DNA from 2 places in the Clostridium sp. DMHC 10 genome. Region 1 is predicted to be linked to the other one. Evidence: riboswitches for the same ligand, from Rfam matches in the RefSeq annotation. Region 1 holds a riboswitch; the other holds the start of a gene.
What was found. Region 1 has a riboswitch for cobalamin ahead of AGR56_RS05125 (energy-coupling factor transporter transmembrane component T). Riboswitches for the same ligand answer to the same signal wherever they lie in the genome.
Positions count from the first base shown of each region.

Region 2: it holds a riboswitch for cobalamin, as region 1 does, so the genes downstream of both, cobT (nicotinate-nucleotide--dimethylbenzimidazole phosphoribosyltransferase) here and AGR56_RS05125 (energy-coupling factor transporter transmembrane component T) in region 1, are expected to answer to the same signal.

Region 1 is NZ_LGVB01000015.1:671,738-688,488, reverse strand. It holds gene larA (nickel-dependent lactate racemase) at 1-1,236, shown strand, start outside; gene AGR56_RS05175 (nicotinate phosphoribosyltransferase) at 1,482-2,960, shown strand; partial or broken gene thrC (threonine synthase) at 3,166-4,657, opposite strand; gene AGR56_RS05165 (homoserine dehydrogenase) at 4,676-5,965, opposite strand; gene AGR56_RS21400 (hypothetical protein) at 6,039-6,194, opposite strand; gene AGR56_RS05160 (MBL fold metallo-hydrolase) at 6,182-6,862, opposite strand; gene ndk (nucleoside-diphosphate kinase) at 6,976-7,416, opposite strand; gene AGR56_RS05150 (hypothetical protein) at 7,531-7,749, opposite strand; gene AGR56_RS05145 (DUF4430 domain-containing protein) at 7,894-8,574, opposite strand; gene AGR56_RS05140 (DUF4430 domain-containing protein) at 8,571-10,556, opposite strand; gene AGR56_RS21395 (hypothetical protein) at 10,553-10,882, opposite strand; gene AGR56_RS21390 (hypothetical protein) at 10,909-11,097, opposite strand; gene AGR56_RS05130 (energy-coupling factor transporter ATPase) at 11,254-12,879, opposite strand; gene AGR56_RS05125 (energy-coupling factor transporter transmembrane component T) at 12,888-13,748, opposite strand; cobalamin riboswitch at 14,086-14,352, opposite strand; gene AGR56_RS05120 (hypothetical protein) at 15,142-15,486, shown strand; gene AGR56_RS05115 (D-alanyl-D-alanine carboxypeptidase family protein) at 15,717-16,751, shown strand, end outside.
Region 2 is NZ_LGVB01000015.1:1,909,169-1,925,919, reverse strand. It holds gene AGR56_RS11345 (precorrin-8X methylmutase) at 1-279, opposite strand, end outside; gene AGR56_RS11340 (cobyrinate a,c-diamide synthase) at 267-1,598, opposite strand; gene AGR56_RS11335 (histidinol-phosphate transaminase) at 1,595-2,635, opposite strand; gene cbiB (adenosylcobinamide-phosphate synthase CbiB) at 2,619-3,572, opposite strand; gene AGR56_RS11325 (cobyric acid synthase) at 3,569-5,029, opposite strand; gene AGR56_RS11320 (sirohydrochlorin cobaltochelatase) at 5,042-5,815, opposite strand; gene AGR56_RS20295 (hypothetical protein) at 5,790-5,957, opposite strand; gene AGR56_RS11315 (histidine phosphatase family protein) at 5,971-6,549, opposite strand; partial or broken gene cobS (adenosylcobinamide-GDP ribazoletransferase) at 6,540-7,285, opposite strand; gene cobU (bifunctional adenosylcobinamide kinase/adenosylcobinamide-phosphate guanylyltransferase) at 7,282-7,812, opposite strand; gene cobT (nicotinate-nucleotide--dimethylbenzimidazole phosphoribosyltransferase) at 7,814-8,875, opposite strand; cobalamin riboswitch at 9,061-9,332, opposite strand; gene AGR56_RS11290 (hypothetical protein) at 9,710-9,910, shown strand; gene AGR56_RS11285 (ABC transporter permease subunit) at 9,924-10,658, shown strand; gene AGR56_RS11280 (ABC transporter ATP-binding protein) at 10,652-11,413, shown strand; gene AGR56_RS11275 (ABC transporter substrate-binding protein) at 11,445-12,437, shown strand; gene AGR56_RS20290 (hypothetical protein) at 12,453-12,623, shown strand; gene AGR56_RS11270 (nitrite/sulfite reductase) at 12,786-14,285, opposite strand; gene AGR56_RS23435 (nitroreductase family protein) at 14,505-14,849, opposite strand; gene AGR56_RS23430 (nitroreductase family protein) at 14,834-15,037, opposite strand; gene AGR56_RS11260 (MBL fold metallo-hydrolase) at 15,176-15,886, opposite strand; gene AGR56_RS11255 (GNAT family N-acetyltransferase) at 16,077-16,442, opposite strand; partial or broken gene AGR56_RS11250 (FAD-dependent oxidoreductase) at 16,573-16,751, opposite strand, start outside.

The DNA of each region.
Region 1 (16,751 bases):
GTAATAAAAAGCAATAAATTTGAAGTTACAAAATCAGAAGATCAAATTATACAGGATGCAATAGAACACCCAACAGATAGTGCTAGATTAAAAGAATTAGTACATTCTGGGGAAACTGTTTGTATAGTCATACCAGATGTAACAAGAGCATGGCAAAGAACAGATAAGTATCTTTCTCACCTTGTAGACGAAATAAATGCTGGTGGAGTGCAAGACAAGGATATAACTTTTTTATCCGCTACAGGAACTCATAGAAGACAAACAGCTGAAGAACATGAAAAACTTTTAGGAAAAGAGCTTTCTAAAAGATTTAAGGTAATTGATCATGACTGCCTTGACAAAGATAGCTTAGTTTATTTAGGCAAAACCAACTATGGCACACCAGTTTCAATAAATAAAATAGCATTAAATTGTGATCATATCGTTATAACTGGGGGAATAATATATCACTTTCTAGTTGGCTGGAGTGGCGGTAAGAAAACTATACTTCCAGGGATAGCTTCTTATGAAACAATAATGGCAAATCACGCTTTGTCCTTAAGCAAGGATTTTGGAGGCGGAACTTACCCAACTGTTCGTTCTGGAAACATAGAAAATAATCCTGTACATATAGACATGCTTGAGGCTGCAAGCTTTGTAAAACCTGATTTTATGTTTAACGTAGTAGTAGATAAGGATGGTAATATTGTTGGTGCAGTATCCGGGAATTACATATCTGCACATGCTAAAGGACGTCAGATGGTAGATGATAAGGACGGTGTTAACATATCTAAAAAAGCCGATATTACCATTGCCACCGCTGGAGGATATCCAAAAGACATTAATTTATATCAATCTATAAAAACCATGATAAATGCTAGAACAGCAACCAAAGATAATGGTACAGTCATAATTTTATCTGAATGTAGTGAAGGTCTTGGCGGCGACGAAGAAATGCAATCTATGCTTTTGAACTTTGATACCTCAGAGGAAAGGGAAAAGGATCTTAGAAATAAATACAGCATTTCAAAATACGTTGGCTACTATTTCTGCGAAAGTGCAGATAAGTTCAATGTCATTTTAGTATCTTCTTTAAATCCGGATTTACTTAAAAGGACAAACATAACCGTTGTTAAAACCATAGAGGAAGCTTTAGAGCTAGCTTATAAAACAAACAGCAAAGATGCCACAATCACCCTTATGCCACAGGCTGCTAACACTCTCCCTAAGATTACGGGAAGTAACAATGCTTTCTAACATTAAAAAACTCTATAAATCTAAGGTGGAAAAATCGTAAAATTCTAAGATATTTCAATAACTCGCTAAATGCTTGGTTACAATATCCTTAGAATATTCTTTGTATATACAAAAGTATTGTAATAATAACGATATGGTATTAAAATATATAATAAACATGCTCGCATGATTAAATGTAGGGCATGCTTGTTTAAAAATAAATAAACTATGATTAGCCTATTTAGTTTATGATGGGAGATTTTTTTATGGAATATAGAAAGAACTTTGATGTAAGAAATGAACGTAATCTAACTATGCTTGTTGATTTTTACGAACTAACTATGGGAAATGGATACTTAGATAAAAAACTTGGAAACAAAACAACTTATTTCGACATGTTTTTTAGACAAATCCCAGATAACGGTGGATACTGCATAATGGCAGGCGTTCAACAGCTAGTAGAGTATCTGTCAGCTTTAAAATTCACTGATGATGATATAGAATATTTAAGAAGCAAGGGTGATTTTTCAGAGGAATTTTTAACTTATTTATCAGATTTCAAATTTTCCTGTGATGTATGGGCAGTTCCAGAAGGCTATCCTGTTTTTCCAGGTGAACCTATTGTAACTGTAAAAGGTCCTGCAATTCAGGCACAACTTGTTGAAACCATGGTACTGTTAACTATTAATCATCAAACTTTAATTGCAACAAAAGCAAACAGAATATGCCGTGCTGCTAAAGGACGACCTGTTATGGAATTTGGTTCTAGAAGAGCACAAGGTTATGATGCTGCAATATATGGTGCAAGATCTGCTGTAATAGGTGGCTGCAGCTCAACCGCATGTACAATTTCTGAGCAGATGTTTGGTATAAATGCTGTAGGAACAATGGCACACAGCTGGATACAGTTATTTGATACTGAATACGAAGCTTTTAAAGCTTGGGCTGAAGTTTACCCAAATAATTGTCTACTTTTAATTGACACTTATAATGTGCTTAAGTCTGGACTTCCAAATGCTATAAAGGTTTTTGATGAAATATTAAAACCACAGGGAATAAGACCTGCTGGAATAAGAATAGATAGTGGAGATATAACTTATTTGACAAAGTTATGTAGAAAAGCACTTGATGATGCTGGTTATGAAGATGCTAAGATTGTAATTTCAAATTCCCTTGATGAGCACATAATTGAAGACGTTCTTACACAAGGTGCCTGCATTGACAGCTTTGGTGTTGGTGAAAGACTTATAACAGCAAAATCAGAACCAGTTTTTGGTGGTGTATATAAGCTCGTTGCTGTTGAAAGCAATGGTAAAATAATTCCCAAAATTAAAATAAGTGAAAATGAAGCTAAAATAACAACTCCCGGCTTTAAAAAGATATACAGAATTTTTGACAAAAAAACAGATAAAGCTGTAGGTGACTTAATAGCTTTAGATGATGAAGTAATAGATGAAGGCAAGCCTCTTGTAATATTTGATCCAGTTTATACCTGGAAAAAGAAGAAGCTTACAAACTATTATGTAAAAGATTTAAGAGTTCAATTATTTAAAGCTGGAGTTCAAAAATATGAAAATCCTGATGTACTTGAAATAAGGGATATAGCAGAGAAAGAAACAGAAAAGCTTTGGCCTGAAGTTTTGCGTCTTGAAAATCCTCATACTTATTATGTTGATTTATCTTCAAAGCTTTGGAACTTAAAGCACAATTTACTTCAAGGTTACTCTGATACCTTTAATGAGTAAAAAGGTTAAGAAATAATATTTCAGAACATTAAATAAAATTAATAAATCTAGAGGGTACATTTTAAAAGTTCTAATTCTTTTCAAAACGTACCCCTAAGATTTATAGAATTTTATTTAAACTGTTCTTTCAATACTATTCCTTAACCTACCCAATAATCAAGGAAAATTTTTCTCCGTTTTACTAAGAAAAATAAACCCCAAACTTTTATAAGTTCAAAAACTTTTCAACTATATTTTTCATTTCATCTTTCTTACAAGTGTTTTTGTGGAGAATTTCTCTTTCTTCTATGCCACGTATTCCTGCTGGTATATCTGAATTCATTAAAGCACTCATTTTTTTTCATAAGTTCAAAACTATTGCAGTTTAAATATTTATCATCTACCGCTTCCATTACTGCATTTGTAAATTTATATGGGCTTGCTGTTGAAGCTATTACAGTTTTTGTACTGTCATTCTTCTCATCTTTATATTTTTCATACACACTGTATGCCACTGCTGTATGAGTATCAATTAAATAATCATTCTCATTATACATTTTTGATATTGCCCTTTTAGTCTCTTCTTCTGTAGCATATCCTCCATAAAAATCCTGAAGCTTATCACTCATCTCACTTGTTATTTGATATTTTCCATTTACCGAAAGTTCACTCATAAGTTGAGATACCTTCTTAGGAGTTCTACCGCTAACAAGATATATAAGTCTCTCGAGATTGCTTGATATAAGTATATCCATAGATGGTGATATTGTAGTTACAAATTCTCTATCCCTATCATAAACTCCTGTTTTAAAGAAATCAAAGAGGACTTTATTATCATTTGAAGCACATATAAGCTTATTTACAGGAAGTCCCATGTTCTTTGCAAAATACGCAGCAAGTATATTTCCGAAATTTCCTGTTGGAACAACAAAATTTACTTTTTCACCACACTCTATCTCTTTCTTTTTGCATAAGCTTCCATAAGCATAAAAATAGTAAACAATTTGAGGAACAAGTCTGCCTATATTTATTGAATTAGCTGATGAAAACCTATAACCATTTTCCTTAAGTTTGTCTCCAAATTCCTTGTCAGTAAAAATTTTCTTAACGCCACTTTGAGCGTCATCAAAATTCCCCTCAATACCTACAACATGAGTGTTTGAACCTTTTTGAGTTACCATTTGCAGTCTTTGAACTTCACTTACACCATCTTCTGGAAAAAACACTATAATTTCAGTATCCTCTACGTCTGCGAATCCTTCAAGTGCTGCTTTTCCAGTATCTCCAGAAGTAGCTGTCAAAATAACTATTTTATCTTTAATATTGTGCTTCCTCGCTGAAGTTTTTAATAAATGTGGAAGTATTGAAAGTGCCATATCCTTGAAAGCAAGCGTAGGACCATGATACAATTCAAGAAAATAAGCATCATCAGTCTTCTTTATAGGTGCTATTTCTTCTGTATCAAATTTAGCATCATATGCTTTTTCTATGCAGTTTTTAAGTTCTTCTTCAGCAAAATCTGTCAAAAAGCTGCTCATTACAGTATATGCTGTTTCTTTATAGTCTAGTTTTGAAATTTCTTCAATAGTGCATTTAAGCTTAGGGATTTCATTTGGTATAAAAAGTCCACCGTCTTCTGAAATTCCCTTTAAAATTGCTTCTGAAGCAGAGACTTTAGTTTCACTTCCTCTTGTACTACTATAATAAATATCTTCCATATTAAAATTCCTCCAAATCTATTGTATGTTTTCTATTCTTATTATGTTATCCACACATTTTACATGAGCCGAAGCATTTATCTTCTCTATAGCTCTATTTATATTCCCTTCAAATGTAGTATGAGTAAAATACACTACAGATGTAAACTCTTCACGTTTACCTTTTTGCATCACTGAAAGTATGCTTACATCTTCTTCTCCAAAGATTGTTGAAATTTCACCAAGAACTCCCGGTAAATCCATGACCGAAATCCTTATATAGTATTCACTTTTAGTGTTTGCCATCGGACTAGGCTTTATATTCCAGTAATTGTTTTTAACCGCACTTATAGCCTCTACATCTGTATTTCCTCTTAATATTGATATTATATCAGATACTACTGCGCTTCCTGTTGGAAGGTCTCCTGCGCCCCTTCCATAGAGCATCATATCTCCAACTGCATTTCCTCTTATAAATATAGCATTAAATGAATCATTTACACTTGCAAGTGGATGCCTTTCTGGAAGCATTGCTGGATGAACTCTCATTTCAAGCTTACCAGAAACTTCTTTTACTATAGCTATAAGTTTGATAACATACCCAAAATCCTTCGCATATTTTATATCTATTGGTTTTATGTTTGTTATTCCCTCTCTATATATATCCTTTATATTAATTCTTGTTCCAAAGGACAAGGAAGTTAGTATAGCAAGCTTATACATCGCATCATATCCTTCAACATCAGAGGTTGGATCAGCTTCAGCGAAACCTTTCTCCTGCGCTTCTCTTAAGGCATCTTCAAAAGTCATATTTTCAAATGTCATTTTTGTAAGTATGTAATTTGTAGTACCATTTATTATTCCTATTACCTGTTCTATTTTATTGGCAGTCAAACTTTCATTTATAGCATGTATTATCGGTATACCACCTGCAACACTAGCTTCATAATAAAACATTACCCCCTCATTTTCTGCCTTTGCAAATAGTTCATCACCTTCCGTTGCAAGAAGCATCTTATTTGCAGTAACCACATGTTTTTTATTTTTCATAGCTTCTAATATATATTCCTTCGCAGGCTCAACTCCACCCATAAGTTCTACTACTATTTCAATAGAATTATCTTTTAACACATCATCTGGATTATCTGTTAGAAGCTCCTTTGGAACATCGATTCCTCTATCTTTATTAACATCTCTTACTAAAATTTTTTCAATTTCAATATCATATCCAGATCTTTTTCGTATCTCCTCTTTATTTGTATTTAATATCTTCCATACACCTGTTCCTACATTACCTAAACCCAAAATACCTATTTTAACTTTATTCACGTCAACCAAGCCTCCTAAATATACATGTAATAAATGTTTATTTATAACTTATTATATATTAACATGTTTAGTGTCAAAATACAATTGTTTGCCCAACATCTACAATTTTTATTGAGCCATCATTGATAGTATTAAGTCTTTTTAACGTTTCATTATCATCATCTTGAGCTAAAATATATGTTTTATAGTGTATTGGAATCATTTGCTTTGCTCTCATCATTTTAAACATTTTTTAAAGGCCTGCTCAGGTGAACAATGCATCTTTAAAAACTCATCTGGTTTATAACATCCTACTGGCATAATTGCTGCATCCACTTTTATATCCTTATATACTGTTGTATAAGCAGTATCTCCTGCAAATAAGACACTTTTTTTATTTCCTTTAATAAGGTATGAATTACTGTCCTTGTATCCAAAAAAATAATATCTTTTTCCATTATGATTAGCTTTTATAGCATCAACCTCTATATTTCTATCCTTATAAGCTTCATTTTCACTAAGCACATTTACTTTTTTAAATCCTATAATTTTTAGTGTCTTTTTAACTCCTCTTGAAGTTATAACAGTAGCATTCTTATCAAGTCCTGCAAGAACACTATAATCAAGATGATCCATATGTCCATGGGTTATGAGAATGTAATCTATTTTTAGATTTTTTAAATTCACAGATGGTTTTACAAGTCTTTTCATGTAACCTAAATGTTTCGTAACAGGGTCTGTCAATATAATTTTGCCTTCCATGTTTATTATGGTAGTTGCATGCCCAACCCATTGAATTGAATTTGTAACTATTTTTTCAGATTTAGGCCTTACTGGCTTTTTCAAATAAGCTTTAAGATTCCTTTTATTAAGTTCAAATATATCTCTAGTTTTCATAATAACTTTAGATTTACCCATATAACCACTTTCCCTTGATTTTTAATAAAGATAAACTGCCTAAAATTCAAACTTCATTGTACATTGAATTTTTAAGCAGTTTATTTGAAAGCTGTATTTAATAAATTTATATATTAATAGAATTTTTTCTCATCGAAAGCAACTTTACTTACTATGTCTGGAAACCATATTGCTATTTCTCTTTCTGCATTCTTAAAATTATCCGAAGCATGTACTAGATTTTTTGTTCTATCATCGGCATATTTTCCTCTTATACTTCCCAATTCAGCTAGATTAGGGTCCTTATTCCCATTAATTTTTCTAACTATGTTTATTGCTTCTTCTCCTTCTATAATCATTGCACATAATTTTCCGCTTGTAATATAGTTTATCAATTCCTCAAAATAAGATTTACCCTTATGCTCCTCATAATGCTTTTCTGCTGTTTTTCTACTGCATTGAACAAGTTTTAACTCAACTATATTGAGATCCTTTTGTTCATAAAAACTTATTATTTCTCCCATTATTTTTCTCTTTATTCCATCTGGTTTTATTAAAACTAATGTTCTCTCAATCATAAAAAACACCCTTTCAAATATTTTTCCAGGCATACAACTATAAAATTTAAATGAAAATTCACACTATTTTTTAGTTATTCTATCCACATATTTAATATATATTCCTAATTATTAAAAATTGGCACCAATGTATTTTTTATAATGTTCAATTATATCATTTTCATCATCTTTCATTGAAACATACTCGTATAAACCTGCTGAAGTGTTTTTACTTGATTCTAACCTTTTAAAGGGACATAAATTATGATTACCCTTTTCTTTAAAAAAAACACATTCCCTAAAACATTCCACCTTTTCCTCAGTTGTGGTTAAAAATGGACAATCATCCATAGCACATACCCCCTATTGCTAATCCAAAAATAGAAATTAATTTTATTTATTACATTATACAGCCATACAAATCAAAATTAAAGTATTTTCTTAATTTTTAGAAAACTATTTAATAGTAAAAATTAAAGAGGGCATAAACCCTCTTTAATTTGATGAATATTTCCATTCAATTTTATCACCTTGCTTAAGTTTATAACCACCGCAGCCAACTTGTGGTGAATTTCTATTTACAAAATATATCCACCCACTATTTTTTCCATGCTCTCTTTCCCTTATTCCAGATATCGATGAAATATATAAAGCATATCCTGAACCTGTGCTTTCAACTGGTATTCCCTTTGACCTCAATGCATCTAACGTAACTTCTCCAACAGTTTTTCCATTTACATCAACATATGTCGAAAGAATTGTCTTGTTATTCAAAGCATCTACTACAGTGAGATTAGGCTCTTCACTCGGCTTAGGTGAAATTGGTGACGATACACCAGTATTACTATTACTACTACTTACACTTTTATTACTAGTATTACTGCTCTTATTTACAGCACTTGACTTATTACTTACAGCAGTTTCTTTACTATTATCAGTACTTTGTTTTTCCTTTGTATCCTTTTCATCACTTGACGTTTTTGTTTCTATTTGTGAAACATCCTTAACCGGAGTACTTTTTACTTGTTTTTCCTTGGCTTTATTTACAGCTGTAATCTTTTTAGAAATATTATTAGGCTTGTTATCTTCCAAATTATTTCTTAACGCATTGCCACCTAAAATTAAAACTAAAGATAAAACTATTATTGAAATACTTAAAACTATCTTTTTCTTCAATATGATCCCTTTCTCCCCTTAGAAATATATCCTATAATTTTTTTAATTTGAATTAGTATATATGCCCTTTTCTGCAGTATACCTATTATACAAAAACCTATTGCCATAAGAGCTATTCCCATTATAAATAGCAACTTGAAATCAAAGAAATATCCTGTTTTAGGAAGTGTTCCTCTAAAATCTGTACTTCCTTTTAACACTTGATTTTCACTTACATTTTTAGAATTATTTACATTAGTATTAGTGTTGCTTGCCCCTGAACTAATTGCTACATTATACACTGGTAATTGAGCAGCATTTATGTTACTTTCATAATAATTATAGACACCTTTGCTTTTACTAAATTCATTAAGTGAAAAAAGAGCTCTAAATGCTTCCTCAGTTGAAAAGTCATTTCCTTCTTCATCTTGAAGATTGTGCTTATAATGTCCATCTGAAGTTTTATATGAAAGAAGAGCACTAACTAAATTCCCTTTTGGCTTTTGAAAATTAACTTCTCCACTTGAAATTTTAGTGGTACCATATGGATCAACATTTACCGATAAAAGGCCTATTATAGCAAAAGCATTTGTTTCACTTGAATCTCCATAAGTTCCAGGTATATACCCACTGTCGTTTTCAATGTCATTTAAATGTTTAATAGCTGAATCTACAGCCGAAATAACTTCCTTATCGCCAGAATTATAATAAGTAGATAAAGCAGAAATAGTAGCTCCTGTCATATCTGCATCTGCAGTTTTAGTTGAAGCATCATAAGACCAGCCTACAACATTTCCATTATCATCTTTTATAGCATTTTGAAGTATATAATTTTTAAGTGTATCTTTTTTTATTTTATAATTTTCATCGTTTATATTGGCAAAGTTATACGCCATTAGCCCATAAATAGCATCATTGACGAGAAAATCATCTATATTTCTATTATAAAGTTCAGATACTAAGTTTATTCCTGCAAAGTTATATGGTGTATATCCTGCTGCTGTTAATCCTATTATTAGCTTTTCAATTTGAGTATTATAATATTTTGATATTCCATTTTTATTTATGTTATTTAAGGCATCCGTTATAAATTGCTTATTTATGCTGCCCTGCATTCCAGTTTTATAAAAATCTAGTGCAGCCCACTCATCAGTGTAATTCTTTACTACATTTTCTGTAAGCTTCATTTCATTTTCGATATTAAAGTTGCTATTACTGTTATTATCACCATTGCCATTTTGTGTGTTGCCTTGCCCATTTCCGTTACTCGTGGTATCTTCTTTTGTAATATTAAATTCAAATCTATCTGCTGCAACTTTAGGTATTGAAGTATTACTATAATCGCTTAAGTCCAAATAGTAATTTCCTTCCTTAAGCCCACCACTTATATTTATTGTATTTTTATCTAAGGAAACTGGCACTTCATCTCCATTTTCGCTGATAACTTTTGCAGTTATATTTTCAATTGGAGTAGTAACAGTTTGGTTTGTATTCCAGTCTAAACTTTTATTGTTAATTGAAATAGTAACAGGTTTATTCGCTTGTTTTGTTGAAAACTCTATATCATTTGCAAGATAAGTAGTTCCCCAAAGTGAAAAGTACACCAAAAGCTCATCCATACTATCTAAATTTGTGTTATTAATAGAATTATTAGGACTAACGTAAGTTCCATCTGATTTTTTAATTGCATACATCCACCCTGAACCTTTTTGAACATCATTGGTTTTTAAATCGCCTATGCTATCTATAAATTTTCCATACTGTCCATCAGGAACGCTATATTTTATTCCTTTACTATCTAAAACATCTTTCATAGCTTCTAATGCATTATGTTGCTCAGTTACACCACTTGCAATTTGACCCTGAGTACCATCAACAACAACCTTTATTGTTGTTACATCAGCCTTTGCAATTAAAGGTGAAGCACTTAGCGCATATGCAAAGATAATAATAAAACTTAGTAAGCAGCAAATACACTTACCCATAATTTTTTTTAATTTCATGTCTTTTCCCCCTCTTTTATATATGTTACTTTCATTTTCTTCTTAAATCTAAGAAGTATTTTATAAAATTTATCATAAAACACAATACAAAATACAAAATTACCTACTGCATGCATTACATCAAAGGTAATTCCAGATGCGTAAGCCAAAAATACAGTTTTTATATTTATAGGCCTTATGAAACCTAGGACATGCCATAAATCCATTATCCAATCAAACATAAATCCATATAAAAAACATATCACAGAAAATAGTTCAACAGATAATTTTTTATCCTTTTTACCAATAATACCAGATAGATATCCCACAATCCCCCATGAAAACATCTGCCATGGTGTCCATGGTCCTTGGCCTAAAAATATATTAGATATGAAGCTGTAGTACTTCCAATGAGGAACCCCTCAAAAGAGCCAAAAACAATTCCTGAAAGTGCCACAATAAAAGTTACAGGCTGAACATTTGGTATAGCTGCCAATACAACCCTAGAAGCAGCTGCAAAGGCAGAAATCCCTCCAATAAGCGCTATTTCCTTTGTGCCCATATAACTTTTTTTCAAAATAAAAATATGAAATAATGACAATACAAAAAACTATCAAAGTAATTATTAAAGGAAAATAATTTTCTCCTCCATACTTAAATGCTATTGCCATAAGAAAAAGAACAAACATCATCATCAAAAAAGAAAGCAATCTTTTCATTATAATGCATCTCCTTTTATGTCCTCAATGACAAAAACATTTGGCTCCACATCCCTAAACAGCTTATTTATGTTTGTTGTATAGTATATTCCATCTTTAAGTACATCATATTTACTACCGCTGCTGATTACCTTTCCATCAAACATTAAAATAAAATTACTACAAAACCTAGCTGCAAAATCCAAATCATGCGTAATCATAATTATAGTAGATCCATTGTTATTTAAAGTTTTAAGGATGCTGCCCAGCTTATACTTTCCTTCTTCATCAAGTCCCCTTGTAGGTTCATCCAATATTAAAATTTCTGGTTTAAGTACAAGCACTGAGGCAATAGCTGCCCTTTGTTTTTCTCCTCCGCTTAAATCTCTAGGATTTTTTGATTTAAGCTTATATATATCAAGTTCTTTTAAAGTATGGTCTATTAAGTTGTCATCATTTATTCTATAATTGTTTAATGTAAATTTTAACTCATCATAAACCGTATCCTTTGATAAATAATCATTTGGGTTTTGTGATACATAACCAATTTTAATTCCTATATCTTTAAATTTTAATTTTTTTACTTCATGTCCTAATATTTTTATGTTCCCATTATAATTTACAAAACCCATAATCGCCTTAACCAACGTACTTTTTCCTGCACCATTAGAACCTATAATTGCATTAAAGCTTCCACTTTTTATATTTAAGTCAATATTGTTATTTGCCGCAATATCTCCATATTTGCAGGTCACTTTTCTCATCTCAATAGCACAGTCTTCTCGCACTGAATTGATTTTTTGCTCATCTAAATTAGTTATGGAAACTTCAGATTTACTTAAACTCTTTCTAAGGCTTTTAAAACTTTGTGGCATTTTTTTTCTTCCTAAAATTTTAGAAGCCTTTAAATATGATGGCAAAAAACTTTTCACCTCATTTAAATTATCACTGTACATTTTCACTTTATCTCCATAAAAAACTATTCTTCCATCCTTCATAACAGCTATTTTATCTGCAGCATCAAAACATCTATCTATTCTTTGCTCTATTAAAACAACTGTAATGCCAAGTTCACTGTTAATTTTTTTTATGAGATTTACAATTTCATCTGAAGCTTCTGGATCCAGCTGCGAGGTTGGCTCATCAAATACAATAATCTTAGGCATATATGCTAAAGCCGATGCTACTGCTACCTTTTGTTTTTCTCCTCCAGAAAGTGTATTTATAAGCCTATCTCTTAAATGTAATATATTACAAAACTGCATGGTTTCAATTACTCTTCTTTTTATAACTTTGCTTTCTACCCCAACATTTTCAGGTCCAAAAGCTATTTCTCTAAATACTCTATCCATTAAAATTTGTTTTTCAGGATCTTGAAATACCATTGTTACATAAGAGGCCCTTTCCCTTTCAGAAAGTTCGTTTAATCTCTTTCCGTTTATTATTATATTTCCTCCTATTGTCCCTCCATAAAAATTTGGAACTGCACCTGTGAAACATCTCCCAAGAGTTGACTTTCCAGACCCTGATTTTCCACAAAGAAGAAGTATTTCCCCATTATCAATTTCAAGATTTATGTCACAAATGCTTTTATTTTTTTCGTCAGGATAGGAATAATTTAAATTTTCCACTTTTATGTAAGACATATCTTTTCTCAACTCTCCACTCTGCTTAATTTCAATTTTTTGCCTGCTAAGATTAAGCTTAATAAGGTCATAACTGCAAATACATAGACAGATGAATTTAAAAATGAACTTTTATTTATACCTTGAGAATATATATCAAATTTATCTAGCTTTAACAAGTGTACTACAATAAAACATGTTAAATAACTTGAATATATAATCATTAATATATAATCCTTTTTATGAAACTTTTGCTTTTCATACATAGTTCTTCTTCCACTTAAAAATCCTCTTACATATGAAGTTTCAGCTATATTAAAAAAAGTCTCTAAGGAGTCCTCCAAAAGCACTGATAGTATTTCCATATTGCTTTTTACTTTGTCTTTTAAATTTCCACTTTCAAATTCAACGCCTCTAACTTTATATATCATTTTTATGCTTTTTAATCTTTCTTTCATTGCAGGAAAAAACTTAATACCAATCATCATAGCTAAAGTCGTTTTAGGCATTTTACTTAAAAAGTATGACACTGCTGCATCTGAATCTATAAGAATGCCTAAGAATATAAATATGTATATTACTACTAAAAGCTTAAAGGTAAGTGTAAAAGCATAAATAACTGATTCTAGAGTAAAATATCTTCCAAAAATGCTTAAAAATACAAAACTTCCTTTAGATACAAAAAGCATATTTATTATTATATTTATGGCCGCTAGTGGTACGAAATATATAAATCCATTTTTTAATTTTAAAATTTCATGATTTCTAATAAAACCTATTATTATAAAAACAAATATACAAAATATTATAAGTGGATTATCTTCTAAAAAAGTTATTATAAGCAGTACCAAACACAAATTAACAGGACTAATAACATGAATTTTCTCCAAATTTACCACCTTTAATTATTAAAAATATATTAACAAAAAAAACAAAAGAACCCTAAGGTTCATAATACAACAAAAGCTGCTCACAGCTATTTCTCATAAAAACCTTAACCTTCCCTCCGAAGGTGGAATTGCCATAATGGGAAAAACAACTCAACTATTAACTTATATATATCGCTGATAATTCAATATTTTCACGATGTATAAATTAAGCTTCTCATTGTTTTCCTTTATAGATAAACAATTTCAACCGCTAAAGTCAATTTATGCCAAAATGCTAAAAAGGTAGCATTTTGGTACAAATTAATTTTCAAGTTTCAAGTAGTTTATCTTTAATATAAGATATCCTGGCTTTCACTTCATCCTCATGATTTACCTTCCCCAAATTAAGATAATTACTATAGAAATCACCTTAAAAATGAGTGGCGTTAAAGATATACTCATTGAAACCAGCTCAAGTAAAATCTATATATGTACATAATTCCTTAAAAATTAGGATTTTAGAACATAAATAGATTAGTTTTACGGTGGTTCCACCATATACCTACAAATCATTCGTCTATGATTACAGTAGCGGGGGCTGCTGTGGCATATACCACATTCCCTTATATTAAAGCTAATATTAAATATTAAGTTTATGTTACCATATATATTTTTTTTTTCAAATATGTATATAGTGAGTTTACTTAAACATTTAAAACACCAAAATTGTTCAAGTACTACTCTTTAGTTCACAGCTAATATAAATTTATGCTTTAAAAATTTTATTTTTATTTTATAATTTTACTATAAAGTATTATATGGAGATGATATTATGAAAAATAAAATACTAAACATAATTTTAACTTTACTCATTTGTATCATAATTGCACCAGCCATTCTTTATGCTCTTTTAAGTACATCATCTTTTGAACATATAGTATACTTAGTCCCCAAAAAAATATTGTTACAATGTATATATTTGTAAGTTTGTTAGGGCTAATTATATATAAAATATTAACATATATAAAAAATTCAATACTATATAGAATAAGTAAAAGCCCAGTTATACGCTCTGAAATTATTTCTATCGAAAAAAGTTTCAGAAAAATCACTTTCACTTGGATTTGTAGAAATAGGTTATGATTCTGAAGATGTTTATGTAGTTAAATTTAAGCATAAAAATCAGCTAATCAACATAACCATCCCAAAAGATGATGTAGAAAAAGATTTGCCTAAAAATGAAAATCCATATATAGAGTATCAATATATAAAGTGTATAAGATTGTTCAATAAATTTAAAAATATAAAGGTTCACACCAATAAAAATAGAGTATAATTTTCTAGTTTAAGGATAAACTTATAGTAAAGTAAACAAAATCATATTTTATTCACTTTACTATAAGGAGCGATTTTCATGAATGTTACAACTATATCTTTATCATATTGGTTCTTAGGAATAGCTTTAATTGGAATTTTATTTTCAATATATTTTAAATCGTTAGTTACAAAAACTTCTCCCGGAAATAAATCCAGAGATAAAATTTTAGGTACTATGAAGGATCCTATGTCTTGGCGTCAAAAAAATAATATGTTATCATACATATCCATATTTTGGACCGTTGTTTCTTTAATACTATTTATATATTTAAAGTTTTTATCTACTGCTGGTTTGCTTCCAGCTTATTATGTATTCGCATATGTCGCTTTAATTGCGATCTCATTGCTTTTCGTAAATGTAAAAAACAAAAGTGCGGAATAATTCTAAGCTTTGTTTTAAATAAGTATTGGCTTTACACTTATTTAAAACAAAGCTTTTTATCACTCTTAGCTATATTTAAAAAATGTTGATATTATATTACGAGATTTATGCACTTTTAGAATTATTGTTTCAAAAGCTATAATTTTATTATATTTTTGAAACAATGTTTTTTACTACTTCCATTATGATATACTTTTTATATAATTTTAAATACTTAAATAAATGGAGCGATGACATTGAAACACAAATTTTTATCTACCTTAATAAGTTTTACATTATTATTTTCTATATCTTCAACTGCATTTGCTGCTGCACCCACCTCTTCGGAGCCAAACATAGTTGGAAAAACTGCTATCTCAATTGATGCAGATACTGGCGAGGTAATTTATTCTAAAAATTCAGATAATAAAATTTATCCAGCAAGTACTACCAAACTATTAACTGCTCTTTTACTCGCTAAAAATAAAAAGCCTACTGATATATTAACTTATTCAAATAGTGCAAAAGAGCAGCCAGAATTTTCACTCAACAAAAATATTCATCCTTTAAATGTAGGAGAAAAAATTTCTGCCGATAGCGTTATGCAGGGACTTTTAATTTACTCTGGAAATGATATGGCATATGTTATTGCGTCAAACTTATTAGGAAAAACAAATGATTCCACTGATGAAACAAAAAACAACTTTTCATCCATTATGAACAAAGAAGTACAAGCTCTTGGATTAAAAAATACACATTTTGTTACTCCAAATGGCCTTCATGATGATAATCATTACAGCACTGCTTATGATATGAGTAGACTTGCTAAAGTAGCCTTTGAAAATAAGTGGATATATGACACTATTTCAAAACAAAAATCAACTGTATTTACTGAAGACAAAGTAAAATTTCCAATAACAAACACAAATAAAATAATAGACCCTAAACAGCCAGTTTATGATAAAACTTGTATAGGCGGTAAGACAGGTTCAACTTCAAATGCTGGCAAATGTCTTATAGCATTATATAATAGGAACGGCAAAAGAATAATAGGTGTAGTAATGAAATCCGTGTATGATAGTCAAGATCTTCAAGTATTTAAAGACATGGAGAATTTAATAAATTACAGCTATGAGAGTTTACCTACAACACTTTATAATAAAAATACCCCTTATAGTTCAATAAAGGTATCTTACAAACTTTTTAAATTTTTCGGACCTGAAAAAACAGCTAATATTAACTTAACTTTAAATAAAAACATAATTTATTATAAAAACCAGCTAAAC
Region 2 (16,751 bases), 1.2 Mb from region 1:
TTCAGAATTAGACTTCTTTAATGCCTTTTTATTTATTCCAGACCAAACCATTCTAGTATCCGTAAAAATTTTATTTCCACTTTTTAAAAGCTCCACTCCAACTTTTACAGCTTCACCTTTAAAATCAATTATATTTTTATAATCAAAATCCCCTGTGGTATGAATCATCCTTTTTACGATGGGAAGTTCCTCTTCTTTAAAGCTGCTTCTCTTTATCTCTTCATCTATTATTTCCATGCTCACTTTCTCTATTAACGCTGGATTTTTTATATACACAATTCTCCCTCCCTTTTTGCATTTTCTACAAATTTAAGCATATTGTTAAAAGCCTTCATATTACCTAAGAAACTTATGTGTGGATACCCTGCAAGAACATTTTTATATCGGTAGCCACATTCCCAATCCTCGCTTCCCATTGTCTTTTTTATATTAAACACAGCCTTTTCGTTTATTTCTGTCACTGATTTGTGAAATTCATGGGCTGTTAGTGTATCTCCTTTTTCTCCAAGCATGCAGCTTTCCTTTAGTTCAACATTTATATAACCGAATCTTTGAAGTGAATTTGTTAGACTGCTTTTCCCCTTAAAAATGCCTACCAATTTGCTTTCCTCTATATAACCCATAAGGTACATAAAACCTCCACACTCAGCATAAATGCATCCACCCCTTTCTGCATAGCTTTTTACATCACCTAACATAGCTTTATTTAAAGAAAGTTCTTTTCTAAAAATCTCCGGATAGCCTCCTCCAAGATATAACAAGTCACAGTCTGGAAGCTTTCTATCACTCAAAGGTGAAAAATACTCAACCTTACAGTAGCTCTCAAGAAGCTTTAAATTTTCATTATAATAAAAAGAAAATGCCTTATCCAAAGCCACTGCAACTTTTATATCTGACTTATAAACACAGTCAATTTTCTTTTCAATTTTCATCTTTTTCATAAGTTTAAGCAAAAGCTCCATATCTATATTCTTCTCTACTATGCCTTCCATAATACTTATCTTCTCTTCTAAATCCTCTATTTCTATGCTTTGTACAAGCCCTAAATGCCTGCTTTTTATTTCCACATCATCTATTTTAGGTATATAACCAAGCACCTTTAAGTCCGTATATTTTTCTATTTGCGGCTTTAACATTTTATAAATTTTTTCATGAGTTTTATTTAAAATCACAGCTTTAATAGTTGAATTTTCAAATTCCGCCATTCCCTTTATTTTAGGAATAGCAGAAAACATTTCACCTTTTGGTGTGTATACAAGCACTGCATTTACTTTAATTTCTTTTGCCATGTCATAACTTGAATTGTCAAAGGTATTGTAAATCCCATCAAAATACCCCATAGCACCTTCTATGACTGCAGCTTCTCCTTCTGCCATGGAAAGAGAGGTTTTCATTCCAACTCTACCTTGAAGGTGAATATCCAGATTACCAGCATCCTTTTTTGAGGCTAACTTTAAATATGCAGTATCTATATAATCTGGTCCTATTTTAAAACCGCATACATCAACTCCCATATTCAAGAGCCTTCTTGTTATTCCAAGCGTTATCATTGTCTTCCCGCTGCCGCTGCCTGGCGCTGTAATCATAATACCTTTCATATTTTTATCTCCTTTAGAGCCTTTATTAAACCTTCATTGCTTTTTCTGTCCTTTACTGCGAGCCTTATATACGTTTTATCAAGTCCTTCAAAGCTTGAGGCCTTTCTAATCATAAAGCCTTTTGAAATGAGCTTACTAAACACTTCATCCTCATCCCAACTTAAAAGCTTTATCAATATAAAATTAGTATGGCTTTTAAAAGGTTTCAACCAATTTATATCTGAAAGTTCATGCAGCATATAGTTCCTTTCTCTCTCTGTCTCCTCTTTGGTTTCTTTAATATAGGCTTTATCCTTAAATATTATTCTTCCTGCTGCATTTGCATAGGAATTTACGCTCCAGGGGCTTTCTATTTCTTTATATTTTTTTCTAAAGCTTTCGCTTACATGCGCATAGCCAAGACGTATACCAGGAAGACCAAAAAACTTAGTTGCCGCCCTTACTATACACACTTTTTCTTTTCCTCTAAAAAGCTCAATGCTATCATAGTCTTCTGGACAAAATTCATAAAAGGCTTCATCCAAAAGAAGAAATGCTCCTTTTTCATAAGCAAGCTTATAGATTTCTAAAAGAACCTCCCTTTCTATTCTTAAACCTGTAGGGTTGTTAGGATTACCCAAAATAAGCAAATCACCTTTTATTAGACTTTTTTCAAGTTCTCCGCAATCTACTTTAAATTCTTCATTAAATTTAAACCTTACAACCTCTTTACCTAAAATTTTAGGTCTTTTAATGTATTCTCCAAAGCAAGGAACAAAGACCGCAATTCTATCAAACAAAAGACACATATTACTTATGATTTCCATAGCCCCACTGCCTATTATTACTTCTTCATAATCGCACTTTAGATATTTAGAGATATTTTTTCTAAGTTCTCTATATTGAATATCTGGATAATATGCAAGTTCATCATAAGCCTTTAAAAACTCAATTTTAAGTGCCTTAGGCGGCCCCATTGGATTTATATTACTGCTGTAATCAATTATTTTTCCCTGAAATTCATCTTTATAAGTGAAGGTATCACCACCATGAAACATTAAACACACCACCTAATACAATAAAGTACACTGCTGTAAATAAAATTTCTGCCCTATACATTATTTCTATAGTTTTTTTGATATCCAAAAGTTCAAGTTCTCTTTTCTTATCTCCTATTTTAGGTTTCCTCATAATTTCACCAAAATAGACATTGTCTCCTCCAAGCTGAACTCCAAGAAGCCCTGCCGCCGCTCCTTCTGGATAAGCGCAATTTGGACTTTTGTGATTTTTTCTATCCCTTATCATCACTTTTAAACCATTTAAAACATCAAATCTAAGTACAGAGCCAAGACACATCAAAACTCCAGTAAGCCTTGCTGGTATTAAGTTAAAAACATCATCCGCTTTAGCTGGGAAATGCCCTATGTAAAGATATTTTTCATTTTTGTACCCAAGCATAGAGTCCATAGTATTCACCATTTTATATAAAAAAGCCAAAGGTGCTCCTCCAATTGCTGCGTAAAACATTGGAGCTATAACTCCATCAGAGGTGTTTTCTGCTATTGTCTCTATATCTGCTCTTATTATTTCACTTTCACTTAAATTTCCAGTTTCACGTCCTACAATAAAGGAAAGTCTATATCTAGCCTCTTCTATTCCCTTTTCAAATGCCTTAGCTACCTTCATCCCCTCTCTTTGAAGACAACCTGCTGCAATACACGTATATAAAAAATATGTATTTACAATATGATAGATTAAACTGTAGCTTTTCAAAACTTTAAGCATTAAAAAAGGAATTAAGAAAGCTAAGAACAAATTTATGATAACTACAATTCCTCCAAGAAGCTTCATCATATTATTATTTTTTGCTGTACTTCTCACCTTTTTTTTTTCTTCAAAGCTTATTACATTTCCCATAAGTTTTATAGGATGTGGAAGAAAATACGGATCTCCAATACAAAAATCTAATATTACTGCCAATAAAAAATCTATCATATCTGTTCTCCTAAAAGCTTGTACATATATTCAATGTCAATGTTTTCTCGTACAATTTTTTCAAGTTTATTTAATTCTTCTTCTCTTTTTTCTCTTAAATCCAAACTTGTTTTTTCTTTTATATTTTTTATCTTCCTAATTTTATTTAATATTTTTCCTCTAAATTCATTTGAATCAAATATCCCATGAAGATAGGTTCCATAGTATTTATCAGCTGCCATATCACCATCAAAATAATTAGCCGTCTCTCCAGTGTTATTTTTTATATTTACAAAAGGATTTTTATTCTCACTTGTTCTCCCTGAATGTATTTCATAGCCATATACCTTACAGTCCAAAGCCATACCTTCAACATTTTTAGTTATCTTCTCCCCTTCAAAACGAGTTTCTGTATCAAAAATTGAAAGTCCCTCTTCAACTTCTCCTCTTTCAACTTCCCAGCCTTCAACATCTATTATCCTACTTCCCATAATTTGATAACCACCGCATATACCAAATACAATACCTTTAAAGGTTTTAATTGCCACATCGAAGCCTGAAGCTTTTAGCCATCTTAAATCTTCTATGGTATTTTTACTTCCTGGTATTATAAGCATGTCTGCATCTCCTATTTCAATCGGCGAAGTTATAAAGTTTATTGTCACATCCTCATCAAATTTAAAAGCATCAAAATCCGTAAAATTTGATATCCTTGGGAGCTTTATAACTGATATTTGCACTTCTCCACCTACAGCACTTTTTATTTCTGAGGCTCCATCCTCCTCATCAAGCTTCACATTCATATAAGGAATTATTCCAACCACAGGAATATTTACAAGCTTTTCTATCATATCAACTCCATTTTGAAGAATAGCCTTGTCACCTCTGAATTTATTTATTATTATTCCCTTAATTCTTTCCCTTTCACTTTTTTCCAAAAGCATCACAGTCCCATATATAGCTGCAAAAACTCCGCCTTTATCTATATCAGCAACTAAAATCACAGAAGCATCTGCAATTTCTGCCATGCCCATGTTTACAATGTCATTATCCTTTAAATTTATTTCAGCTGGACTACCTGCACCTTCTATAACCACAAAATCAAATTTCTTTTCAATTTTTCTGTAAGTCTCCTTTATCATACTTTTTAACGTAGTTTTAAATTCAAAATACTCTACTGCATCCATAGTTTTATATGGCCTTCCATTTATAATAACTTGACTTTTCCTATCAGAGGTTGGTTTTAAAAGAATTGGATTCATATATGCTGCCGGCTCAATTCCAGCAGCTTCAGCCTGAAGTACTTGAGCTCGTCCCATTTCAAGTCCTTCCATAGTAACATAAGAATTAAGGGACATATTTTGAGATTTAAATGGACATACTTTGTAACCAGCTTTATAAAAAATTCTGCAAAGGGCAGCTGAAATAAGACTTTTTCCCACAGAGGAGGCCGTACCCTGTACCATTATACCTGACATTTCATCACCAACCTATCCTATAATTTCCTTTAAATGCTTTAAGTATATTTCCTGAAATTTAAGATTTTCTCCAAGGCCATGAAAATAAATATTAACTTTTATACCGGCCTTTTCTAAAATGCTTTTCCAGGAGTTTTCATTCTCTCCACACATATCATTTTTTGCATGATTGCCAGCAACTAACATAAAAGGAGCAAGAGTTACCTCTTTTATGTTGTTTTCTTCAATCCATTTCATAACATTTTCTATAGATGGATACCCTTCTACTGTACCTATGAATACATTTTTGTAGCCTCTGTCTATTAAAGACATTTGAAGCTCTGAATAACATGCATTTGAGTAGTGATAAGACCCATGTCCCATAAAGACTAAGGTTTTATTTTTCTCTATAAGGTCCTTTACTGCTTCTATTAACAATTCATAATCTTCACGTTTATATATAGCAGGAGTCCCGAGGTCAATTTCATTAAACAATTCTTTTCCCTGAAATTCTTCAACTATTGATTTTAAATTGTTATATTCACTTCCAGGAATTAAATGGAGTGGTTGAATAAATACTTTTTCATATCCCTCCCTATAGAGCTTTTTAAGAGCCCCCTGCGGTGTATCAACAAATATTCCATCTCTATTTTTAAGTACCTTTATGACAACTTTAGAAGTAAATGCTCTTCTAACCTCATAGTCACTGTATTCATTTTTTATCCTATTTTCTACAGCTTCTATAGTAAGCTTTCTGGTGTCTTCATAGGTTGTTCCAAAACTAACAACTAGTACAGCTCTTTTCAATTTTCTGTCCTCCATTTATCATTTTAAAAAGTTCTTCTTTATTTTTAGGCACTGAAGGGTCCTTTTTTAAATATCCTTTTCTCATAGGTTTCTCTAAATAACAATCCTCTATGAGCTTTTTATCTTTAAGTTTCTTTGGCATTTTTTGCCTCCATTTAATATACATTTATAGAATTTACGGCTTTTATATAGCTGTAACCTTCTTCTATTGAAAGCTGTGTTAATTTTAAGTAATCTATTTTAAATTTGAAAAAGTATTCTGGAGCATTAAAAACTGATGATAGTGCACACCTTATAACCCCATCATGTGTAACTACTAATACTTTACCTTTCTTTAAAGACATATCTTTTATAAAAGCCTTGGTCCTTTTATATACATCCTTTAAACTTTCACCCTGTGGTATTCTGTAATTTACAAAATCATTATTCCACTTTTGTGCTTCTTTTGGATAAGCTTTCAAAATTTCGTCATAGCTCAAATTTTCAAAAATTCCAAAATTTCTTTCCAAGATTCTATCATCGCTTTTTCCACTTAACCCAAGAAGTTTTGCAGTTTCCCTAGCTCTTTCAAGTGAACTTATATAGACTTCATCGAATTGAATATTTTCAATTAAATTTGCTGCTTTGATAGCTTCCTTCTTTCCCTCGGAGGTTAATGGCAAGTCCAATCTTCCATGATATACCTCTTTTTCATTTCCTTCTGATTTTCCATGTCTCGTAAAAACTATATCCATGACTGCACCACCATAAAAGCTAGTAAACTAACTATTTCACATATTTCTATATTTGCTCCATACACATCTCCCGTAAGTCCACCTATAGTTTTATAGGCTTTTAAAGTTATAAGTCCCGACGCTGTAAAAGCTGCTGCTAAAGGCAGTAAAAATTTATAGCTAAAAGCAAAAACTAAAACCGCCAAATAAGTTATAAGCCCAAAACAAAAATATTTTTTTGGCTTTCCATCTGAAAACATGCTTCCCATTCCACCAGGTCTAGCATTCTTTGTATAGCTCATAAGCATAACTACTGTAAGCCTAGCATTTCCCGAAGCTAGTACCACAGCAGGTAAAAATATTGATGAATTAAGCCTTGATATAATCACAAATTTAAGCAGCAAATCCATAACAACAGCAATAACTCCAAAGGTGCCTGTTCTGCTGTCCTTCATTATTTCAAGTATTCTATCTTTCTTCCTTGCTGAAAAAAACCATCAGAGGTATCTGAAAGACCATCTATGTGAAGCCCTCCTGTAACAATAACCAGAGAGAGAACTACAAAGGCTGCACCTACTTCACTACCGCCTATAAAGTTCATAAATAGGCCTACTGCCCCTGAAATTAAACCTATTAGCATCCCTACATACGGAAAGAAAAAAGTCGATTTTGAAAGATTTTTACTGTTAAAATCTACAGGTATATTTATGGGAATTCTAGTTAAAAACTGAAGTGCTGCAATAAGTCCCTTTATCATTTTATTTTAAGGCTCACTCCACAAAAAACTACATATACTTCATTGCAAAGTGCTGCAACTCTTTGATTTACCCTTCCTGCAATATCTCTAAAAACCCTTGCTATATGATTTTCAGGAACTATAGAACTCCCAACTTCATTTGTTACTATAACAACATTTCTATCTTTGGCTTTTTTAACAAAATTCTCAATTATTTCTACAATTCTATCTTCTATGTCTTTTTCAAGCCCGCTGTCTATTCTCTCCAAAGTTCCTGACATATCAAACATAACGTTTGAGGTAAGTACTGTTAAACAGTCCAAAATATAATTTTCTTCTCTCTCAACAGCCTTTGCTATATCATAGGTTCCTTCATAAGTTCTCCAATAATCAGGTCGTGATTTTTTATGTTTTTTAACTCTTTCTTTCATTTCAACATCCTCTGCCCTTGAGGTTGCAATATACACTACATCTTTTTTGTCTTTATAAAATCCTTCTGCAAAGGAGCTCTTTCCACTCCTTGCTCCTCCTGTAACCAAAGTTATCATCTTATATCCACATAATCCTTTGAATTAATAGAGGCTTGTTCAAAGTAGGCATATTATTTAATGTATAAAGGGCAGCTTCAATTATTTGAAAGGCAAGTGGACATCCAGAACCTTCTCCAAGTCTCATGTGTAAATTAAGCATTGGTTCTAGTCCAATTTCCCTCATCATGTATTTTGCTCCAGGTTCATCAGACAAATGTGAGGCAAACATGTAGTCCTTAGAATATTTATTAAGCCTCACAGCGCATAAAGCGGCGGCAGCAGATATAAACCCATCTATTACTATGGGTTTTTTATTCTTTGCAGCACCAAGAAAACATCCACATAGCCCCGCAATATCAAAACCACCGACCTTTGACAGTACATCTATAATATCCTTTTTATCTGGAGAATTTACTAAAATGGCCTCTCTAATTACCTTCTTCTTATTTTCAAATTGCTCTTCTGTTAATCCTGCCCCTTTTCCTGTTACTGTATCAACAGATAAACTTGAAAGCACACTTAAAACTGCTGCGCTAGTTGTAGTATTTCCTATACCCATTTCACCTGTTCCAAAAATAGCACAGCCATTTTTACAAAGCTCGTCCACAATTTCTATACCAGCTTCAATAGCCTGAATAGCTTGTCCACTAGTCATAGCTGGTCCCTTTGAAATATTCTTTGTTCCCATGGCTACTTTTTTATTTATAATCTTAGGATTGTTGAACACCGCATCCACACCTATATCCACAACTGTCACTTCTGTATTTGTAAATTTAGATAAAATTACAACTCCAGTATCACCTGTAGTTAAATTACTTGTAAGTACTGCTGTACTGCTTTTAGGACATGTACTTACGCCTTCTTCTACGACTCCATTATCTGCACACATTACTATGATATTTTTCTTTTTTATTTCGTAATTAAAGTTCCCTGTTATCCCCGTTATTCTTGAAACTATATTTTCAAGTGTTCCTAAGCTTCCAATTGGTTTAGATAAATTATCTATTCTTCTCATTGCTAATTTTTCTTTTTCTACATCTGCAGGTGCTATTGAAGCAAGGCACTGCTTAAATTTTTTCATACTTGACCAAACCTCCTAAAACAAAAAATAAAACCCCGATATTCTCGGAGTTTTCGTACACAAAACTAAACTCATATAAAATGAGCCTTTTTATATATGGTAAAGTATTTCAATACAAATTTATATTTTAATCCATTAAAATTAAGCTTCTCATCGCTTTACCATAGTACTATACCTCCCTCCGAGGCAATACTGTTATTTTAGGCAGGTCTCCTGACTCACGGATCATTCTCCTCCAACCTTCCCAGCTATATAAATTTTAAAGTAAATTATTTATTTCTCACAAAATTCTTAGAAACTTCAAAATTTTATAAGAACGACTAATGAATTACTAATTAAAATTATATAAAATGCCAGTGGCAATTATGGATTTGTTCCCGTATACAGTAGCGGGGGCTGCAGCGGATTTTCACCACTTTCCCTTTTAAATAAAAATACCTAAAACCACCGTATTCAATTATAGTTTAAATGTTACTACAAATTTTATTTAATTTCAATACACCATCAATAAAACTAATGCTCTTTTTTTCACTTTAATTAGTTTGCAATTTTTTATATTTAGTGCGACAGTCCTATAATAAATAATTTGTCCATTAGTATAAATTTAATTATTTTTACAGTTATTTTCCTATCAATTTAATATGAATATTATGTTTTAATTTAAAATTTTATTATAAAAAGTTCAATATAAGTTAATTTGATTTTATGACTTAATTGACAGATTGTGAATAAAATGTTAACATGCTGTTTATACCTATTATTCTTATTATTTTAGTATGTTTACATATTGATTGACTTAAAAATTTTATTTTTAAACTGAAAAGAGGGATATAAATGAAAAAAACAATTTTAAAAAATATTATGCCGATAGTATCAGCCATAATAGCTATTTGTATAAGTAAATTAGTTCCTGATGGACTTACAGCATATGGAACTAAATTTTGGATTCCTTTTCTTATAATACTTTTAGTAGTATTTGTAATTATAAATATAATTTCATTAATTAATAAAAAAAGTGTTTACCAAATTAAATGAAAAGGCTCCAATAATGTCAGTCTTAATTTTAATACTATCTTTCTGGGAAATACTAACATCAAAGCTTGCAATTTTACCGCTTCCGTACTTTCCAGCTCCTGGCCAAGTAATTGATGCAATTATAACTGATTGGAATAGGATTTTAGTAAGTGCACTCTACTCTTTAAGACTACTTGCAGTTGGTTTTCTTGTTGGCGCAATTTTAGGGCTTATAACTGGCGTTATGATTGGATGGAATAAAAAATTAAACTATTGGTTATCGCCACTTCAAAAAATTATTGGACCTATACCAGCTACTGCCTGGATTCCAATTGCTATGACCATATTTCCAACAACCTTTACAGCTAGTATCTTCATATTAGCACTTGCAGTATGGTTTCCTGTAACTGTAATGACAAGCTCAGGAGTTGCAAATGTTAGGAAGTCATACTTTGAGGTTGCACAAACACTTGGTGCTGGAGAAAGATATCTTATATTTAAAGTTGCCATCCCAGCAGCACTACCAAATATTTTTATAGGTCTTTTCATGGGACTTGGAATGTCATTTGTAACACTTGTTGTTGCTGAAATGCTAGGAGTAAAGGCTGGACTTGGCTGGTACATCAACTGGGCACAAGGATGGGCTGAATACAGCAAAGTATATGCTAGTCTCGTGGTTATGTCTCTAATATTCTCAACAATTATAACATTACTATTTAAAGTTAGAGACAAAGTATTAATATGGCAGAGAGGGTTAATTAAATGGTAAACAATTTAGGCAATATAGAAATAGAAAATATAAGATGTAATTTTACTGACCATAACAATAATGATACAGTTGCTCTAAAAAATATAAACTTAAGTATTAAATCAGGAGAATTTGTATCTATTGTAGGTCCAAGCGGATGCGGAAAATCAACTTTACTTAGAATAATAGCTGGACTTCAAAAATCTACAGAAGGCATCGTAAAATTAGATGGTGAAAAAATTGACGGACCTGGTTATGAAAGAGGATTTGTATTTCAAGATCCAACCTTATTTCCGTGGCTTAATGTACATGATAATATTGCAACCGGTCTAGTAGCAAGAAAAATATATAAGGAAAGAAAAAATGAAATACCTAAATATATAAAACTTGTAAAATTAGATGGATTTGAAAAAGCATATCCTCATCAGCTGTCTGGTGGAATGGCTCAACGTGTTGCTATAGCAAGGGCATTGGTTAATAATCCTAAAGTTCTTCTTTTGGATGAACCTCTAGGAGCATTAGATGCTTTCACTCGTATCCATATGCAAAATGAACTTTTAAGAATATGGAAAGAAAGAAAAAACACTATGATTTTAGTAACTCATGATGTAGAAGAAGCAATATATCTGAGTGATAGAGTTGTGGTAATGTCACCACATCCAGGTCAAATTGAAGAGATCGTCAATATAGATATTGAAAGAAATAGAAAAAGAGAAAGTAATGAATTCATAGAATCAAAGAAAAAAATATTAGATATATTAAATTTTACTGAATAAAAATTAATATAAATATTTAGGGGAAATTGCAATGAAAAAAGGATTTATTAGAGCGACAAGTATATTGTCAATTGTAGCGGTTACTGCTATATTACTTGCCGGATGTGGCAATAACAAATCTACATTAAAGAAAACTAATAGTGGATTAACAGAAGTTACTCTTGGAACTTACAATGGTACATGTGAAGCACCACTATATATCGGAATTGAAAAAGGTATATTTAAAAAACATGGTTTATCACCTAAAATTGTAAATATAAATGCAGAAACACTTAAGGAAGGAATTGCATCAGGTAAAATAGATGGTGCACAAATTTCTGCTGGAATGTTTAAATCAATTCAACAAGGCCTCAATATAAAACTTACAAATGGAATTCATACAGGATGTATTGAAGCTGTAGTTCCTGTAAATTCTTCAATAAAATCAGTTAAAGATTTAAAAGGTAAAAAAATCGGAATAGATGCTATTGGTGGTGTTCCAATGGTACTTTTATCAATTGAACTAGGTAAATACGGAATAGATGCAAAGAAAGACGTAGATTGGAGAGTATACCCACAAGCTCAACTTGCGCAAGCACTCTCAAAAGGTGAAATAGATGCCTTTGGAGCTTGGGACCCTTATGGTGCATTGGCAGTAAACTCAGGAAAAGCAAGAAAGATATTTGGTAACAATAATGTTAAAAATACTGCTAAGGATACTTATTGCTGCTATACAGGGGTAAATGGAACTCTTGCAAAAAAACATCCTGAAGTTGCAAAAGAAATAACCGATGCATGGGCAGAAGCTACAGCCTGGGTTGAAAAACACCCTGAAGAAGCTGCTAAGATAACCGTAGATAAAAAGTATGTAAGTAGTGGAGATGAACTCGAAAATAGCAAATTGATTAGCAATTATGAATTTATTGCAGATAAAAAGAAAGCAAAGCAAGACTTTACAAATACCTTAAAAGCAATGAAGAAGCAGAATATACTTGATTCAAACACAGATATAGACAAACTCGTAAAAGATACCTTCATTGAGTAGAAAGCCGGAAAAAATATGAATAAGAAAAAATCTATTATTATAATTTCAATTATAGCAGCAGTTGTTTTGCTGGCAAGTGCTAGTTTGTATGCATATACCTCAATGAAAAATAAATCACGTTCAAATGTTCAAAATTCAGTTATTCAAAGTAAAAACAAAACTGGTACAGGATCTTGCTGTAATTAAAACCATAAAAAATTCAGGTAGACTTGTTTATACAAATCTACCTGAATTATCATAATTATAGATAAATATTTTCCTAAAAAATTCAAAATAGTGCTTTTTATATCTTTAAAATACTATACTCTATATTTATATAGTATTTTTTCATATCACATTGATTTCTCTCTACCCATTCATAAAAATCTTGATTTTTTCTTTAAGTTCTAATGCAATTTCATATAAAAATTCTGGTAATCTTTCTCTTAATATATCTCCATAGTAATCAGCAAGTATTGCTTTACCTATACCAAGTTTTCCTCCTAAATGCACCTCAAATACTTCCTGAATCTGTCCATTAACATTTTTCTTCTTTCCACAAAAACCTATTCCACCTATTTCATGAGCACTGCAGGAATTCGGGCATCCTGATATATGTATTATAGGGAGAACATCTTCAAGAAAATTCTTTTCTCTAAAATAAATTATAATTTCTCTTAGCACCTTCTGGCTATCTAAAATACCCATTTGGCAAGTAGGCACTCCAATACAAGCTATGGATTGTTCTAATCTATTTTCTCCTCCAATATGCTCTGTAATATCTAGCATCTTTTCAGCTTCTTTTCCATCTAAATTTCTAATATATAAGCCTTCTGTCATAGCAAGTCTTATTTCTGAATCCTGAATATTTTCTGTTTCATCTAAAATGAGCTTAAAATCACCTATTGATAGTTGACCACCTATTGGATGAACATATACACTATATAACCCCTTTTGCTTTTGTTCAACCAATCTTTTACTTTGTACTAAAGTTTCAATTCCAGGTTTATCATATACTTTTTCCTCGACACTAATTTTTAGCTTATTAGCTTGTGTAACTTCTTCAAGATGTTTTTTATAACATTGTATAAACTCTTCTTTTCCCATTCTTTCAACTATATATCTTATACGAGCTTTATTTTTGTTTTTGTAATCTCCTTCATCTATAAAAAGCTGTGTCATTGCTTCCACATGATACAAAACATCTTCTGGTGTTATAAGTTCCGGGAATTCTACACCAACCCTTGAATTTCTCCCAAGACCTCCTCCAAGATACGCTTTAAAATATTCTTTGTCTCCTTCTCTTACTGCAAAGAAACCTAAATCAACAGCTCCTGCATGTGGAAAGTCTCTGTCATTATTTGAAAAAGCAACCTTTAGCTTTCTAGGAAGCTTATACGTGTACACTTTATTTAAAAAGTAATTACCAACTGCCAAAGCATATGGTGATACATCAAAAGCTTCATCCTTATCTACTCCTGACAATGGAGATATAGCAACATTTCTAGGAAAATTTCCGCCTGACCCTCTTGAATATAATCCCTTATTTATTCCTTCTTCCATAGCATCACAAACTTCATCTATACTAATTCCATGAAGTTGGATTGCTTGACGTGTTGTAAGATGTATCCACTGCAATTCGTATCTTTTAGCAAAATCATAAATTAATTCTAAGTCTTTTCTATTTGCTATTCCAGATGGTATTCTAAATCTTATCATAAACTCTTTACCGCTTCTATGAGCATATACTCCCATTCCTCCAGAAGCACCCTTAAAATCCATCTTACTTACTTCACCGTTCAAGAATTTATGTCCGAGTTTTCTAAAACTTTTAACCTCTTCTAGTAAAATTTCATTTAAATTTTTCACTATATATCACTCTCATTTCTAACACTTATTGCAGAACTCTATAAATAGTATACCTTTTTATAGTTAATAAGTATAATACATATTTCTTATTATACCTATTAGTATTTCTTAGAGATAAAATTATAATTTTACTGTAGCACTTATAAAAAAATAATGTGAAGTCACTTAAATCATTATAACCTCACATTAATTTAACTAGATATATTCTTTAATTAAGCATTATTTTACTATATTCACGGAATTTTCTTTTCTCTTAGCAGATGCAGGCGCTTCAGAAGCTTTATATCCAAAAATTCCGGATCCAACTATTTTATATCCACTTGGTATTCCAAGCTCGCTTATTAATTTATTGCCTTCGTCTGAAGAAGCTAAAGCTCTTGGCGAATGAATCCAGCATGAACCTATATTTAATGATGCTGCAGCCAAAAACATGTTTTCTAGAGCTAGTGAAGCGTCACATTCAGGTGCCACTGCCTTCTCATCTCCAGAAACTATTATAAGCGTTGGTGCATTATAAAAAAGATTTAAATCCTTATTTTCAGCTCTATTCATATTTTTTTGCATAATTCATTGACTTTAGCTATTATTTCTTTATTTTGAATTACCGTAAAATGCCATGATTGCTGATTCATTGCACTTGGCGCAAATTTTCCAGCTTCAAGTATTGAATTTAATTCATCATCGCTAATTTGTTCAGACTTAAACTTTCTTATACTCCTTCTACTCAAAATTGCTTTTATTATTTCATTCATAATACCTGCCTCCTAAATACTAATAAATAGTAATATAATACGTACTATTAAAATTATATAATATAAATCGCATATTTTTAAAGTATGCACTTTATAGTTAGCTAGTATTCAAAAAGATAGTATTCAATTGCAAAATAACTATATAAAATATGGATGAACAACATTAAATCCACTATCCATTATTTGCTTCTCTGTTATATTTTCATCAAGATGCATACAATAAACCTTGTTTCTAAGTTCCATAGGTACTGCTTCACAAAGCTTTTTAATAGATAAATGAGGATTGCCCTTATAGTCCAGACCACAAGTATCATGATAAATCATTTCAATTTCTCCGTTTTTAAGTTTATCAATTACTTGGCTGCTTATGCTATTTGAATCACCACTGTAATAAAATGATTTTCTACCCAAATTCATTATAAACCCATATGCTGGTATTGTCTTAGTATGAGTAACTGATAAAAATTTCACATTAATATTTCCAAGTTCCACATCATCTATTTCTGGATTATCACAACTATTAAGATTATATTGTTCACTGCTCGCCCCTATGTTAGCCAAGAAATTTGTTATTAAACTTTCCTGTGGGAAAAATATATTTACCTTATTTTTTAAAATGTAGTATGAGTAAAATATTAAATCTCCAAGACTTCCAACATGATCTGGATGTGTATGGGTAATTATAATATACATTTTTTCTACACCATTTAATAAATTTAGTTTTCTTAACTTGCTAAAGACAGATCCTCCACAGTCTATTAAAATTAAGCTGCTGCCTTTTTTTAAAAAAGCACTATTATTGCCAAGCTTTGTATTAAAAGCACTTCCTGTACCTATAAAATCAACCATCTTTTACACCTCAACTTAATTTTCATAAAATTTAACATAATGTTAAAAAATCTATTGTATTTAAATACTTTATATCCTCTTTCATTATAATGCATTATAGTATAAATTCCATAAAAAAATTACAGGGGACATTGCACCCCCTGTAATTTAAATGTATTTTTTGAATACGATTACTAGCAATAAGTGATTTTTAGTATGCCATTCTCCATAATCTTAAATACATTCCTTTAATACCTATTTGTTTTAAGTAATCTTCAATATATTCCATCAACATTTTTTTATAACTTTTTTCTTTTGAATCATTATTAACATTTAGCATAACAATTTCTGCTGATTCTTCTTTATTCTCGCCTGCATCTGACTTAATTTCAATACTGCAAAAACCTTTTAAAACATCATCTTCTCTAAGCACAAAAACTCTGAACTTATTATTATTAAGAAATTCATCTAATACATTTCTAGCATTCTTGTCAGTTTTTTCATCTAACAACTTTGGTTTAACTAAATTTATAAGCTTATTTTCGTCATTTAAATTTGCCATTCTAATATTGTACAATTCAAATCACTCCATTCGTTATATTTTATTTAGTTTATCAAATTTAATTAACTTTATTCTATAAATGCAATGAATATTCCTTTATTTTTTTAAATTTATGTATCATTTTTATAAAGCATAATAAAACTCTTTATAAATTCCAATCTATTTTGTTATTTTCTTCTTTATAATGATTTAATCTGTGAGTAGCTGGACCCTCAAGTATTTCACCATCATAAGTAAATCTAGAACCATGACAAGGACAATCCCACGACTTTTCAGCATCATTCCACTTTAATTCACATCCAACATGGGTACAGGTAATATTAA